4 regions of the Colwellia sp. BRX8-4 genome follow, and region 2 is predicted to be linked to each of the others. Evidence: predicted binding sites of a transcription regulator. Region 2 holds the regulator's gene; each other region holds the start of a gene.
The links. The regulator sigma-54, encoded in region 2, starts transcription at its own class of promoters, with help from an activator protein. The targets are predictions, from matches to a motif close to GTTGGCACGNNNNTNGNNT.

Region 1 (3,998 bases), on a different contig from region 2:
TTCAATATCTTTTATTCCACTTGTGTCACCACTTGCAAGTTTTGCAAGACTGATACTGTTTAATATTTTTTGATTGGTAATTAAGCTGGTGTCTATTACTTTTATAAGTCTGGCTGATTTTTTTGAATCTCCAGCTTTCAATAACGCTAAACTAGCAAGAGCAAATATTTCAGAATTTTCTTCTGATGCTGCTGCTTGCGAATATGCAGTGCTAATGGAGTCGGCATCACCCATTCGTAATTGAATTGCAACATATAATCTTGTGACTAAAGCATTGTTTGGATTAGCAGTTTTTAAGCTCTGCAGGTGAAATAGCGCTTGTTCATCGTTCCCTAAATGATAATGCGCTAAACTTGCTATTAATTTAGTTTGTGGGTTTACAAGACCTGAGTTAATTGATGTGTTTATATGATTTAGGGCTTTGATAAAGTTTTCTTTTTTTAATTCAATAGTTGCAGCGAGTAAATTTATATATGGCTGCTTCGGATGAATTTTAAGTAAAGCATTGATGTGTTCCCATGCTTTGTCTGTATTTTCTGCTCTAACATAGCTATCAGCTAGTTTTATCACCAACATTGTATGATTAGGTTTATTCGCTATGATATTTTTTAATACTTCGGCGGATTGACTAAATTTATCTTCTGAAAATAAAGCATTTGCAAGAAGCTCACATATTACCCAGCGAGTTGGATATGATTCACAGGCTACTTTTAGTTCTTTTATAGTGTTGTCAATGTTAGCTGGTTTAATATAGCTATTAGCTATAGCTGTGTTCAACATTATTAATTCAGGGTTATTTAAATCGGAAGCTATATCTTTACCTTTTGTTGCAACTTCAAAACTTTTTTGCGAGCTAGTTTGATGTAAGTAGGCTAAAGAAACTACCGGGGCGATATCGGCTTTTTGTCGATTTGTAAGTATAGAGATATTTTGTTCCCAAAAATTGGTAACACCTATATGGTCTTCAATTGCATAAAGTGTAGTAACGTAGAAATAGGATATTTCTTCTATATTAACTCCCAAATCTATGGCTCTGAGGTATTCCTTTTCGGCATCCAGAAAGTTACCTAGTTGATAATGGCTTTTAGCCATCAAAATACGAGCTTCTTTATTATTAGGTTTGTCTCTAATAAAGTTCTTTAGCAGAATAATTACCGCTGGATAATTGTGATTCTTATATTCTTGCTGTGCGTTATTGAGTCTTTCGCTTGAAGATATTTTATTACAGCTTGTTATAAATAAGACCAAGGTAGCAATAAATACACATCTGATTATATTCTTCATTTTAATCCTTTAAATTACTTAAGGTATAATACAGACATAATACATGAAATTATTTAAACGACAATTACAAAAAAGCCAATTGATAATCAACTGGCTTTTTATCAAGTACTTATATTTATAAGAAGTCTAAATTATTAATTAAGACTTGCGTTTTCTTGAAGAAGCTAAACCTAAAAGCCCAAGTCCCAAAATAGCAATTGATGCTGGCTCTGGCACTTTTGCTAAATTTGCCCACGTATAAATAGTTGTGTCTTGACCTTCTGGAGTCCAAAATCTATTATCAGGTACAAGTACTAGGCCTTCAGCATCAGTAGTTGCATATACACTTAACATGTAATCAATTCCAGATATAATTAATGGAATGCCTATAGGAAAACTTGCACCATCAATAGTATAGTCGAAACGATCATCACAGTAAGATACATGTGAATGTCCATCTCCGCCATCAATGCCATCTTCATCGTTATCGCCATCATTAACTAAATTATCACAATAACCTAAATTAAATTGGCCATTAGTGGTCTCAAGAAAATCAATATTGAACTGAGTTGGTACTGTAATCTGTATATCAGCAGGAGAACCGAAAAACATTCCTGTCATATTCAGTTGACCTGAAATAATAGCATTGGCTAAGTATACAGATAGACCACCATTCACTTCATTATTAAAGTGAGTTAAAGTTGACAATAAATAACCAGTATTTAAAAGGTCTATACTTTGAGCTGCCATATCGGTTAGTTCAAGAGAGCTTTGATCTACATTTACTGGCTCTCCCCAAGAAATAGTTGAAGTTGTAGCAGTGTCAACTATCGTAATTGGGTTTCCTGATCCATCGGTCGCTGTAGTGAATCCACCTGTACCTTCAATTGTCATAAATGATGCACTAGCTGTAAAACACATTGTTGATGCAATTAGACTAATTGATAATTTTTTCATTAAGTTCATTTTTACTATCCTTGATGTTATTAAATTCTATTATTAAGCTCTTAAAATATACAATGCACCTCCTGTGCCATGTTTATTTTTTTCTTTTTATACAATGGTTTGTTATTTTCTGTTTTTGCGGGTAGTTCATGATTGTAAAAATATCTGACAGTGTTTCAATGTCTATATATTGTCATAACCGATAAGACTAATATAATCTTGGTAATTTAAATGATAAACAGAATGAACTAGGATTAAGACGGTGAGAAAAATAACTGGCTTAGTCCTTTTTAGTATTTTTACATTTTAACGCTTTCGCCACGGCCAATAGCATAATAAGTAAAACCTCTTTTTTTCATTAAGCTTGGCTCAAATAAGTTCCTACCATCTATAAGCACCTTATTCTTAAGTTGTTGGGCTATCGTGTCAAAATCTGGCGCTTTGAATTGGCTCCATTCAGTACATATAACGAGTGCATCGGCATTTTTTAACGCGCTTTCTTTTGTACCGGCTAAGGTTAAATCATTACGTGTACCATAAATTCGTTGGCATTCTTCCATTGCTTCGGGATCATACGCTTGTACATTTGCATTAGCTTGCCATAGCGCTTCCATTAACTCTCTTGCAGGAGCTTCTCTCATATCATCGGTTTGTGGTTTGAATGACAAACCCCAAATGGCGATGTTTTTTCCAGCTAAGTCTCCAGAGAAGTGATTATGTAAATGTGTAAATAGCTTTTTCTTTTGATGGAAGTTTACCGACTCTACTGCTTCTAATAATACCGGTTTGTAATTTACTTTATTTGCGGTTTGAACTAAGGCTTGAACGTCCTTAGGGAAACAAGAGCCACCATAACCACATCCAGGATAAATAAATTGATAACCTATACGAGCGTCTGATCCTATACCGTGTCGAACTGCTTCTATATCTGCACCCAACAATTCTGCTAAGTTAGACATTTCATTCATGAAACTGATTTTGGTTGCTAGCATACAATTTGCAGCATACTTGGTTAATTCGGCAGAGCGAACATCCATAAATATGATACGTTCATGGTTACGATTGAAGGGTGCGTATAATTCCCTCATTGTTTCTTTTACTTCTTCGCTATCAGTTCCAATAACTATTCTGTCTGGTTTTTTACAGTCGCTTACAGCAGCGCCTTCTTTCAAAAACTCAGGGTTTGACACGACATTAAATTTAAGATCAGTATTTCTTGTTAATAGCACTGCCGTTATTTTAGCTGTTACTTTATCAGCAGTGCCAACAGGCACCGTTGACTTGTTAATAACTATTTTAGCGTCAGTCATATAAGTCGCAATTGTTTCAGCTACGGTTAATACGTATTTTAAATCAGCTGAACCGTCTTCATCGGGAGGTGTTCCTACGGCAATAAATTGTACATCGCCGTGTTCAACTCCTGCTTTTGCATCGGTAGTAAAGTTTAATAATCCACTTTTATAGGTTTCTTCTACTAGCGGTGTTAAGCCTGGCTCATAAATTGGAATTAAACCTTTTTTAAGGTTATCAACTTTAGCTTGGTCAATATCAACACAAACTACATCATGCCCTACGGACGCTAAAACGGCTGCTTGGACTAAGCCAACATAACCAATACCAAATACAGTGACTTTCATTATTTCCCTTTAATCTTATTTTTAAACGTTAAATTAGGCATTATTAACTACGCCTAATGTTTAGTTGTATTTTGAAACGATACCTACTTTACTTATCGTTATTCAATTAATAGTAATTGATTTTGACAATATTTAATTGTTTTATCTAGTCAT
Region 2 (3,998 bases):
CACCACAATTACAAGCGATTGATAAGACGCTGACCCCTGATTTTATTGCCGAAAATTTACACAGTAATGTTTATAAACATCAAGGAAGTTTAGCTTATGTTGTTGATGCCCATCGTATGGAACATTACCCTGAGTTAAGTATTACCAACTTTGAGTTTCCTCAATACACACTTCATCCAAAAAATGATGCGCCCGCATGGAAAATATCTGCCAATGAAGGCATATTATACAATAACAACCGGGTAAAATTAGCAAAGCATGTCCGCCTGTTAGCAACAGATCCCGATAGCTTATTACAAGAAGTTCAAGGAAAATACTTTGAACTTGATCTAAAAACTAACATCATAAGTTCAGAACAAGAAATTAAAATTATCGGTAAAGGATTTACCATCGATGGTAAAGGTTTAATTGTCGACTTAAACACCAACCAAATGACACTAACTAAACATGTGAAATCAATTTATGAAATTGTTAAAAAATAGCCTACTGTGCTTATTGTTATCAACTCCGCTATTTTCGTCAGCTTTCGCTGAAAAATTTGATATAAAACAAAAGATTGAAATTAACGCTTCAAGACAAGCCGTTGATCTTAAAAATAAAATATTCAGCTATATTGATAACGTGGTGATCACTCAAGGTTCATTAGTTATACGTGCTGATTTAGTACAAGTGCTGACTCAATCTGGCAGTGAAGAAAAAACCTATATCGCTAAAGGGAAGCCAGCAACCTTTAAACAAACCTTAGCCGATGGTACTCCTCTTAGCTTACAAGCAGACGAAATAAGATATGAGCCCGCAAATAATTTAGTGATAATTTCAGGAAATGCGTTATTACAGCAAGAAGGTAGTGAGGTTAGTGGCAGTAGAATTACTTACAATATTGCCACTCAGTATGTTAATGCTGAAAGTAAATCTAACGAACGCACTAAAACGATTTTTCAGCCGAAAGAAAAAATTAAAGCGACAACCACAGACGCGAAAACTCAGGAAAAAATTAATTTATGAGCACTAGCACCCTAATGGCAAAAGGCCTTGCCAAAGCCTATAAAGGCAGAAAAGTGGTTAAAAATGTCAGTATGCAAGTTTCAGCAGGACAAATAGTCGGTTTACTAGGCCCAAATGGTGCCGGAAAAACAACTTCTTTTTATATGATTGTGGGTTTAGTTGAAAGTGATAGTGGCGATATTATCTTAAATGACGAAAACCTGACGTTAGCGCCTATGCATGAGCGTGCGAGAAAAGGCATCGGATATTTACCACAAGAAGCCTCTATTTTTCGAAAACTCAGTGTTTACGACAATATTATGGCTATTTTACAAACACGAAAAGAATTATCAGATGCTGAACGTGAAGAGAAATTAGAACATCTTGTTGAAGAATTCAACATAGGTCATATCAAAGATAATTTAGGCATGAGCTTATCTGGTGGTGAACGCCGCCGAGTAGAAATTGCTCGCGCATTAGCTGCTGAACCAAAATTTATTTTATTAGATGAACCTTTTGCTGGTGTTGACCCAATTTCAGTAGGTGATATTAAAAAAATTATTCTACACTTAAAAGAACGTGGCATTGGTGTGTTGATCACTGATCACAATGTACGTGAAACTCTCGATGTATGTGAACATGCGTATATTGTTAGTCATGGTGAACTTATTGCAGAAGGTACTGCAGATCAAATTCTTGCAAATCAACACGTAAGAGATGTATACCTTGGTGAACAATTCACGCTATAGTAGTCAGTAAATGAATAGTATCTTCGTATGAAAAAAACGAAAATATCCCATTAAAAATAATAGGAAGTTAATGACCTAAATGCGCCCTACTCTACAACTCCGCATAGGACAACAATTAACCATGACGCCACAATTGCAGCAAGCAATCAAATTGCTGCAACTGTCTACGTTAGAGCTTCAACAAGAAATTCAGGAAGCCTTAGAAAGTAATCCATTATTAGAAATGGATGAGTCTTCAAATAATCCCGAAGATAAAAGTACTGACAACCTTGAAGAAGCTCACACTGCCGGTACTGGTGATGTTAAAGAAGCCCCTGCTTCTGATGGTAGCGAAGACGCTACGCCTACCATTGATGAAATCACCACCACTGAAGCCATGGACAAGAACGATATCCCTGAAGAATTAAACATGGATACCACTTGGGATGATAACTACACGGCCGGTGCAGCAAGTTCAAGCTCAGGCCCAGCTTCAGAAGATTATACTTACCAAGGCGAGACTCAAGACTCCATTCAAGATCATTTGCGCTGGCAAATGGAATTAAGCCCTTTTACCGAAACAGACCGCGCTATAGCGACAGCAATTATTGATGCTGTTGATGACGCCGGTTACTTAACGGTATCTAGTGAAGACATTTTAGAAAGTGTTGCCATTGAAGGAGTAGAGCTTGATGAAATTGAGGTGGTACTAAAACGTATTAACCTCTTTGATCCTGTCGGTGTCGCTGCTCGTTCTATTTCAGAATGTTTAATCATTCAACTTAATCAATTTGACCCCGCTACACCTTGGTTAGCAGAAAGTAAGTTAGTTTTGCGTGACCATATTAATCTGCTGGGTAGCCGAGACTATCGTACATTAATGCGTAAAACTCGACTGAAAGAAGAGCAACTGCGCGAAGTGGTGCGTCTTATTCAATCACTTGATCCTAGACCCGGCGATAGTGTGATGAAGAGTGACGATCAGTATGTTATTCCTGATGTGTCTGTTGAAAAGAAAAATGGCCGTTGGGTGGTCGAATTAAACCCTGATACTGCGCCAAAACTTTCGGTGAATCAGCAATATGCTTCGATGTCACGTTCGATGAAGTCGACAGCGGACACACAATTTATTCGCTCAAATTTACAAGAAGCTAAATGGTTTATTAAAAGCTTAGAAAGCCGTAATGATACCTTATTAAAAGTGTCAAACTGTATTGTACAACGTCAAATTGGCTTTTTTGAACATGGTAATGAAGCCATGCGTCCAATGGTTTTAAATGATATTGCCGAAGCTGTCGATATGCATGAATCAACCATTTCACGAGTGACGACACAAAAGTATATGCATACGCCACGTGGAATTTTCGAACTGAAGTTTTTCTTCTCAAGCCATGTTGGCACCGAAAGCGGTGGCGAATGTTCATCAACAGCTATTCGTGCATTAATCAAAAAATTTGTTGCTGCCGAAATCCCAGCAAAACCACTTAGTGATAGTAAAATGGCTGATTTATTAGCCGATCAAGGGATAAATGTAGCTCGACGTACCATAGCAAAATATCGAGAGTCACTTTCTATTCCACCTTCTAACCAACGAAAAAGTTTACTTTAACGAAAAGATGAGGAATTAAGCTTATGCAAATTAATCTTTCTGGCCACCATGTTGACATTACCGAAGCTTTACGAGAAAACGTCACGACTAAGATGGCAAAATTAAACCGACATTTTGATCATATCAATAATGTTCATGTTGTTCTCACCGTTGAAAAATCAAATCAAATTGCTGAAGCGACTGTTCACGTTAGTGGCTCTGATTTACATGCAAAAGCTGAAAATGCTGACATGTATGCCTCTATTGATAGTCTTGTTGTTAAGCTTGACCGGCAAATATTGAAGTACAAAGGTAAAACGAATCAGCATTAATGCTGTTTATCGCCTGTTCACTCACCAAAGAATCTAAGTAGTATAATGAAGTTGCAAGATATCCTTACCCTTGATTGCACCCTGTGTGCGATTAAGGGTACAAGCAAAAAAAAACTCCTTGAAATAATTAGCGAAACTGCGGCAAAAAAATTCGATAATATTGATACTCATCAATTATTCGAAAGCTTAATGGCGCGTGAAAAAGTTGGCTCTACCGGCATAGGGAATGGCATTGCGATTCCTCATGGTCGATTAACTAATACGTCACAAGTTATTGCTGTATTGCTGACCAGTGAACAAGCCGTTGAATTTGATGCGATAGACAACCGTGCTGTCGATATTATTATTGCGTTATTTGTCCCCGAA
Region 3 (3,998 bases), on a different contig from region 2:
ATATACAATAACCGATGGTGGTAAACAAACTTATGGCGCAGAGCTATTAACTGATATTAGCGTTAGCCATCAAATGTCAAAAAATCTTGCGGTCACTGTGGGTAGTCATAATTTATTTGATGTTATGCCTGACAAAAATCGTATAGGAAACTCTCGAGGAGGCACAATTGAAGATCAACAAGGTAATATCATTGTTGATAGCACAGGTGTATTCAAATATTCACGCCGATCAGCTCCTTTCGGTTTTAACGGCGCATATTTTTATGCAAGTCTGCAATATGATTTTTAAGGGTGTGCTGTTAACACTTAATAATAGGTAACCGCTTTAATTTCACGTTTGGGTGAAGAAGCTAAATAAATATTATAAACATCTTCAAAGTCTAAACTTAACTCTGTGGTGTAACTGTCGCCAACAGGATAGCTTTTAATCACTTTAGCTGCGCGGATGACACCTTGAACTGACGCTGACACTTCATTTTTACCCATTATCAGTTGTGACATGGTCATTTCACCATTTATCTTTTGCCCATAAACTTGTTCTGCAAGTTCTGCATAAGCGGCAAGCTTTGAGGCATTAATCGCCATCAACATACGCTGCGTTTCATGTTGTGAGTTTTGCAAACTTATCGGCGCTTGGCCAATAGCATGTAACACAGGGAAGGTTTCAGGCTTAACACTTTGCCATTGTACGTGTTTGTCATAAACACTAGAACAGCTGGCAAGTAACAAAGCTAAACTACCAGCGGTTAATATATTAAGAATAATTTTTTTCATCATAAATACCAAAAGTTAGTCCTACATCAATATAAAAAACTAATTAACAATTTTAATTGAACGTTCGTCTTCTGCTAACATAACGCTGTTTCGAATGATTAATCCATCTTTTATCCGAACACTTTCATCTTGATTAATCTGTTCACCAATTACCCAGCTTGGGATAAAAGATTGTGCCGTGGCAACAACAACACGTGATTGCATACCAATCATCCGAGCATTAATCATCACACCATTTTCTTGTTCCATCATGGTACCGGTTACAACATAGTCAATAATCTGCCGCTCTGGCAGCTCTTTCCAGTCGCGACTAAAAACATAATCACCTTGAGCAGTAACACGAATATGTCCCGTCGTTTTAAAATCAATAACAACTAAACCATGGCGCTGTAATTCATGAACAAAGTTCTCTGATATTTGATTACCCAGCCAATTAGTTGACTCAAGGTTTTCTAATTCGACAAAAGAAGCTACCGCGATAGGTGTTTTAGGGTTTACAAAAGAGCTGCTTTCAAGCATCTGATAAGTAAGCCCTTTAACAACATCTGCTATCGCATGTCGAGGTAGATTGAAACTGTCAATTTCACCTCGTACTTCTTGCTTTGATTTATAAAAATTATCTTCATCACTCATCATATTCATTGATGAACACGACATCAACGTTGGAATAAATAATGGAATAAGCCACTTTTTCATTGAGCTCCCCTTGATCGCTCTGAAAGCGAATAATCAGTTTTGCAGTAATATCGATAAACGACATCAAATAGTTTCTAATATAAATAAAGCACAAATCGCGCCAATCTATAAAGTTACTTGCGTATTAAAATAAGTGGGCATAGAAACTGCATATTCGACAGTAGATATTAAACCTTTTTTACTGACGGACTTCATATGCGCTTATTTATATCAGCTCTACTTTTATTTTTTATCACTCATTCTGCTGATGCCCAGTGGTATGAAGCTCAGGGAAAGTCAGTAATAATGCAGGGCAATGCCGAACGAGCAAAAACATTAGCCATAGAGAATGCATTAAAAAAAGCCTTACTCGTTGCCGGAGCTTCCGTATCGAGTGTGCAAAAAACGGTTAACGGATTATTGACACAAAATGAAATAAATATTCGCGCCAGCGGTACCGTAAATTCTTTTGAGCTGGTTGATGAAAATTATGAGGGCAATTTGGTCACCGTAACCATTCGTGCTGACATCTTCCCACAAAGTAAACAGTGCTTCTCTTCTGATTATCGAAAGTCTTTATTAATTACCCGTAGTAACTTAATGCATAGAGAGCAAGCGAGTATCGGTAAAATTTATGCTCTTGATAATAAATTGATGGCTAAGCTTGCTTATAAAATTAACAACCAAGGTATTTATCTCGACACCCGATTGTTATTAAAAGAGAAGTCTCAGTTCTCAAGATTAAATAACAGCTTACAAGTTGAAGCAATAAAAAATCTCACCATGTCGTTAGCTAATATCAGCGATACTCAGTATGTCATGTATTCTGAAATTAATGACATTAGCTTTACACAAGACTCAACCAACGGTTGGCAGTTCTGGCAAGAAGATGTTTTTAACCGTCAGTTTAGTGTCAGCCTATATATTTACAACGGTACTAATGGTGAATCTGTCTTCACTAAGCAGTACCGTAGTTCTGCCCCATGGGAATTTGGCAAACGTCAGCAAGTTGATGTTCATAGCGAAGTATTTTGGCAAAGCCAATACGGAATGGCCATTGAAAAAGTGTTAGGGGATATGATCATTGATATCGACGAAAATATGATGTGTCAACCTACTCGTGGCAAGGTAGTTCAAATAGCTGGTAATTCGTTAACGATTAATTTAGGTAAAAGGCATGGCGTAAAAGTTGGTGATGAGTTTTCTCTATTACACTTAAATAATATCATTACTGACTCAGGAAAAACCTATGCCGGTTTTAACGTTAGCCCTTACACAGTAAAAATAACCCAAGTGTCTCAGCAAAGCGCACAGGCAATGACTACTGACGGGCAATTACTGGGTAACATCCAATTAAATGATTTAGCGGTGCGTTACTAACTTCATCGCTATATAGAACGTTAACGTTACCAGCATGCTGGTAACGTTAACGTTGTCACTGTTTTGCGCCTTATTCGTTTGACAGACTAATACGTTTAATCAATAAAGCAGAAAGTCCAGCAAACAAAGCGGAAATGATTAAACAGGTAATTAAGTTAGTAAATTGATAAATAACACCTGACATCACAGTCCCTAATAACCTTCCCAGGGCATTAGCCATATAATAAAAGCCAACATCCATAGAAACGCCATCTTCTTTCGCCATGGCTACAATCACATAGCTATGTAGCGCAGAATTAATAGCAAAAACAGCCCCAAAAATAAATAAGCCTGCAATAATAATGATTTCAGTACTGATGTTGAGCTTGGTCGCATAAAACATCAACAGTGCTAACAACAAGGTAACACCGGATAAAATCATCCCCCAAGTAAATAACAAATGACCCTTGATATTATGTTGGTTATTTTTAATAAAAAATTTAGGTGTTGAGCCTTGAACAATACCATAAGCGATAATCCATAACGCCATAAATATCCCAACATTAGTATGTTGCCAACCTAAATTACTGACCAAATATATCGGTAATCCGACAACAAACCAAATATCCCTAGCAGCAAATAAAAATAAGCGCGCGCCCGCCAAATAATTTAATGATGGGTGATTTGAGAATATCTCTTTAAATTTAACTTTGTGCTTTGCCTTACCTAAATCACCCTGCAATAAAAACAGGCTAAGCATGAAAACAATCGCTAGCACACTCGCCATTATTAGCATGGCTACTGAAAATCCCACAGTACTTAGTAACCAGGCACCTAGGAAAAAACCGATACCCTTTAAGGCGTTTTTTGATCCTGTAAGATAAGCAACCCAACGGAAAAGAACAGCGTGATCTTGGTTGTTATTGCTCGTTGGTACCAACGTTTTAATACTGCTTTTAGCGCTCATCTTATTAAGATCTTTAGCTATACCCGACAGCGCCTGTGCCAACATAACCCAGATAACGGTTAAGTATTGTTCAGGAACTGTTAGCATTAATAAAGCAAAAACTTGACTGAACAGACCAATATTCATGGTTTTATTCAAACCAATTTTTGCTCCTAACCACCCGCCAACTAGGTTGGTTATCACGCCAAAAACTTCATAAAATAGAAATAACATCGCAATGGCA
Region 4 (3,998 bases), on a different contig from region 2:
CTCTTTGGTGGGCGCCAGTGAACCTATGTTACAAGTGCGCTTTTTAATTGAACAAGTTGCTTGTACGCAAGCGAGTGTCTTGGTTTTAGGTGAATCAGGTACGGGTAAAGAAGTTGTGGCACGTAATATTCATAATTTATCTGACCGCGCTAAGGGGCCTTTTGTTCCGGTTAACTGTGGCGCTATACCCGGTGAATTATTGGAAAGTGAATTATTTGGTCATGAAAAAGGTGCCTTTACGGGCGCTATTTCTACCCGTAAAGGGCGTTTTGAAATGGCTGAGGGTGGCACGTTATTTCTTGATGAAATAGGTGATATGCCTCAACCCATGCAAGTGAAGCTACTTCGTGTTCTGCAAGAACGTACTTTTGAGCGTGTCGGTGGCGCCAAGAGTATTAAAACCAATGTGCGTATTATTGCTGCAACCCATCAGCACTTAGAAGATATGATCACCGCGGGCACATTCCGCGAAGATTTATTCTATCGTCTTAATGTTTTTCCTATTGAAACACCGGCATTACGTGATAGAAAAGAAGATATTCCATTACTGATTAAAGAACTTATTTCTCGTTTTGAAGCAGAGCAAGGACAAAGTGTTCGCTTTACTGAGCAAGCGATTGAATCTTTAAAATTACATGCTTGGGCAGGTAATGTTCGAGAATTATCTAACTTAATTGAACGTATGATCATTATGTTTGCTGAGCAAGTGGTTAATGTCAGTGAATTACCAGCAAAGTATCGTCATATTGATGTTGAAGAGTATCAACCTGAATACCCTGATGAGTTGCAAGAACGTGATGCGATAAATGAGCTATTTTCTGGCTTTGATTATGATGACGAAGAAGATACCAGTAGTTTTGCTGACCAACCAGAAGAAGCATCTGTGGTTGATGTTTTGCCAAACGATGGCTTGAATTTAAAAGAATACTTAGCGGACCTTGAAGTGTCGATGATAAACCAAGCACTTGAGAAAAATGACTGGGTTGTTGCACGCTCGGCAGAATTATTAGGGATGCGTCGAACCACATTAGTTGAAAAAATGCGTAAGTATAACTTACAAAAAAACACTAACTAATATCCTACGTTAACCAAATGTATTGATTGTTATATCCGTTATTACACCAGCCGTTGTACTGGAAAGTATCGCGAGGGTTAGCGTCTTTATCTTTGGTTGAACTGAATATTCTTGGACAGTAAAGCCAAATATTTGACGGCAAGAATTGCTCTAAAAATCGCTTCTAACATCATGTAAATTAATATAAAACCTCTTTGGCATAATTAATGCTTTATTCAGTTGGTATTTTTAAATTGAGTAAAGTATATGGCCGTTGCAGTTTCACATTCATCAGCATCTTCTAAATTGTCTACACCCATTCATTGTGTGGAAGATAATCTGTTTCATAAAGCTAAATTTGCTTTTACTCCGCAGTCATTTGCCCATAGCGATACGTTAGAAAGTGAAGCATACCGTGGCGAGCTATCGTTACTTCGTCAAAAGTCTAATCAACTTGAGCAAATTATTGATGTTATGCCGACCGGGATGATAATGCTTGATGGTAACGGTATTGTTATTAAAACCAATAAAATTGCTAGTTTGTTACTCGATGAACCGATTCTTGGTCAAGCTTGGTTTGATGTTATTAAACGCTCGTTTAAACCTCGTGCCGACGATTGGCATGAAGTGTCATTGAAAGACGGCCGCCGGGTTAAATTAGAAATTACTGCTTTAGGTGATCAACCTGGCCAGTTAATTATGATCACTGATTTGACCGAAACGCGTTTATTACAAGATAAGCTTAGCCATATGCAGCGTTTATCGTCATTAGGTCATTTGGTTTCAAAGCTTGCTCATCAAATTCGCACACCACTTTCTGCCGCTATGTTATATGGCGCAAATTTAAAAAATAAAAAGCTTTCTTCAGACGATCGAAGTAGCTTTCAAGACAAATTAATGGCGCGCTTGCACGACTTAGAACAGCAAGTAAACGATATGTTGTTGTTTTCAAAAAGTGGCAAGCAAAAAGTTGTTGAACCACTTTCAATTAATAAATTGATTACCCATTCAGTTAACGCCGTAGAAGCATTAATTGTTCAGGCCAAAGCGAAAGTAAACATTAAGCTTTGTGATGATGATTGCCAAATCTTAGGTAATAAACGTGCGTTAAGCGGTGCTATTGAAAACTTAATTCACAACAGTTTACAAGTTATTAAGCAGGGTGCGGAGATATCCATTACCACCTACTGCCAAAATGAATACGCTTACATTAGTGTACAAGATAATGGTCAAGGTATTAGTGAAGAGCTTGCCAATAAAATTTTTGAACCTTTTTATACATCAAGGGCACAGGGAACCGGCTTAGGTTTAGCGGTGGTAAAGTCAGTTGCTAAGGCTCATCAAGGCGATGTTCGCTTAGTGAGTAAGCCAGGAGAGGGCGCGCACTTTTGTATTCACTTACCTATTTTAGACACAAACAATGTTAACGGGGAGAACACTAATGAATCAAAGTAAAATATTAGTTGTTGAAGATGATGCAGGATTACGTGAAGCCCTGATGGATACTTTAAAGTTATCAGGTTATCAATGTATTGAAGCTCAATCAGGTGAAGATGCTTTACTCACGCTTAAAGAACAAAGTGTTGATCTCGTCGTTAGTGACGTGCAAATGGATGGTATGTCGGGCTTAACACTACTCAATAGTATTAAAAGAAATTGGCCAAATTTACCTGTGCTGATAATGACGGCATACGGTACGATTCATGATGCTGTTCAAGCGATGCGTGATGGCGCCTGTAATTATATGGCAAAACCTTTCGCGCCAGAAGTGCTACTTAATATGGTTAACCAATATGTGCCATTGAATGTGACTAGTCGGCATGAACCTGTGGTTGCTGACGCACAAAGTATTGAACTATTAGCGTTAGCAAAGAAAGTCGCGACCACAGATGCTTCTGTTATGGTGCTCGGCCCCAGTGGCTCTGGTAAGGAAGTATTAGCACAATACGTTCATTATCATTCGAACCGAAGTGATAAGCCCTTTGTTGCCATAAACTGTGCTGCAATTCCAGAGAATATGCTGGAAGCGACTTTATTTGGTTATGAAAAAGGTGCCTTTACCGGAGCCATTCAAGCGTGCCCAGGTAAATTTGAACAAGCACAGGGCGGTACTATTTTATTAGACGAGATCACTGAAATGGATCTTGGCTTACAAGCAAAAATTTTACGGGTCTTACAAGAGCGAGAAGTTGAACGCTTAGGAGGTCGAAAAACCATTAAGCTTGATGTTCGTGTTATCGCAACCAGCAATCGTGATTTAAGAGTGGCTGTAAAAGATGGCATCTTCCGTGAAGATCTCTACTATCGTTTAAATGTCTTTCCATTAACTTGGTTAGCATTAAATAAACGCAGAGATGATATTGTGCCATTAGCCAAACATTTAATTACTCAAGCATCGTTAGCGAATAACATGGCTATTCCAGAACTAACAGCTTCGGCGAGAAATAAACTGACGAGTTACGATTGGCCAGGCAATGTTCGTGAATTAGATAATGTTATTCAACGAGCCATTATTTTGCATAGCGACCAGATTATTAATGCCGGTGACTTGTTAATTGAAAATTTCGACAGTGAAATTATTACTGACGTGGCGTTAGAAAATAATAGCGAAGACATGCTTGGTAATGAATTAAAAATACAAGAGCATCAAATTATTCTTGATACCCTCACCGCTTGCCAAGGTAGCCGTAAAGATGTTGCTGAACGATTAGGCATTAGCCCAAGAACGCTTCGCTATAAAATAGCAAGAATGCGTGATTCGGGCATTCAAATACCAGCCTAACAATCGCTAAAAGGGGTAATATTCCTATAAAGCCAATATTTTCATTTAAAATATTGGCTTTACTGCTATCTACAGTTTTCACTCATTAAACCTTCCATAACCTCGATAATTCTTTAATTCTCATACTGGCACCATGCTTGCAATATCATCGTTATATCGTTA

Region 1: the regulator sigma-54 is predicted to act here: its motif matches at 2,283-2,301, upstream of H4J56_RS12025 (THxN family PEP-CTERM protein).
Region 3: the regulator sigma-54 is predicted to act here: its motif matches at 1,557-1,575, upstream of H4J56_RS10415 (FlgO family outer membrane protein).
Region 4: the regulator sigma-54 is predicted to act here: its motif matches at 1,269-1,287, upstream of H4J56_RS03015 (PAS domain-containing sensor histidine kinase).

What each region holds. Positions count from the first base shown of each region.
Region 1 covers NZ_JACGVS010000013.1:36,007-40,004, forward strand. The annotation lists gene prsT (XrtA/PEP-CTERM system TPR-repeat protein PrsT) at 1-1,284, opposite strand, end outside; gene H4J56_RS12025 (THxN family PEP-CTERM protein) at 1,423-2,229, opposite strand; gene H4J56_RS12030 (UDP-glucose/GDP-mannose dehydrogenase family protein) at 2,508-3,845, opposite strand.
Region 2 covers NZ_JACGVS010000005.1:41,524-45,521, forward strand. The annotation lists gene lptC (LPS export ABC transporter periplasmic protein LptC) at 1-482, shown strand, start outside; gene lptA (lipopolysaccharide transport periplasmic protein LptA) at 463-1,005, shown strand; gene lptB (LPS export ABC transporter ATP-binding protein) at 1,002-1,733, shown strand; gene H4J56_RS06065 (RNA polymerase factor sigma-54) at 1,813-3,321, shown strand; gene hpf (ribosome hibernation promoting factor) at 3,345-3,632, shown strand; gene ptsN (PTS IIA-like nitrogen regulatory protein PtsN) at 3,678-3,998, shown strand, end outside.
Region 3 covers NZ_JACGVS010000010.1:101,899-105,896, reverse strand. The annotation lists gene H4J56_RS10425 (TonB-dependent receptor) at 1-289, shown strand, start outside; gene H4J56_RS10420 (LPP20 family lipoprotein) at 307-774, opposite strand; gene H4J56_RS10415 (FlgO family outer membrane protein) at 814-1,470, opposite strand; gene H4J56_RS10410 (flagella assembly protein FlgT) at 1,666-2,829, shown strand; gene arsJ (organoarsenical effux MFS transporter ArsJ) at 2,900-3,998, opposite strand, start outside.
Region 4 covers NZ_JACGVS010000002.1:271,965-275,962, forward strand. The annotation lists gene H4J56_RS03010 (sigma-54 dependent transcriptional regulator) at 1-1,075, shown strand, start outside; gene H4J56_RS03015 (PAS domain-containing sensor histidine kinase) at 1,322-2,509, shown strand; gene H4J56_RS03020 (sigma-54 dependent transcriptional regulator) at 2,496-3,836, shown strand.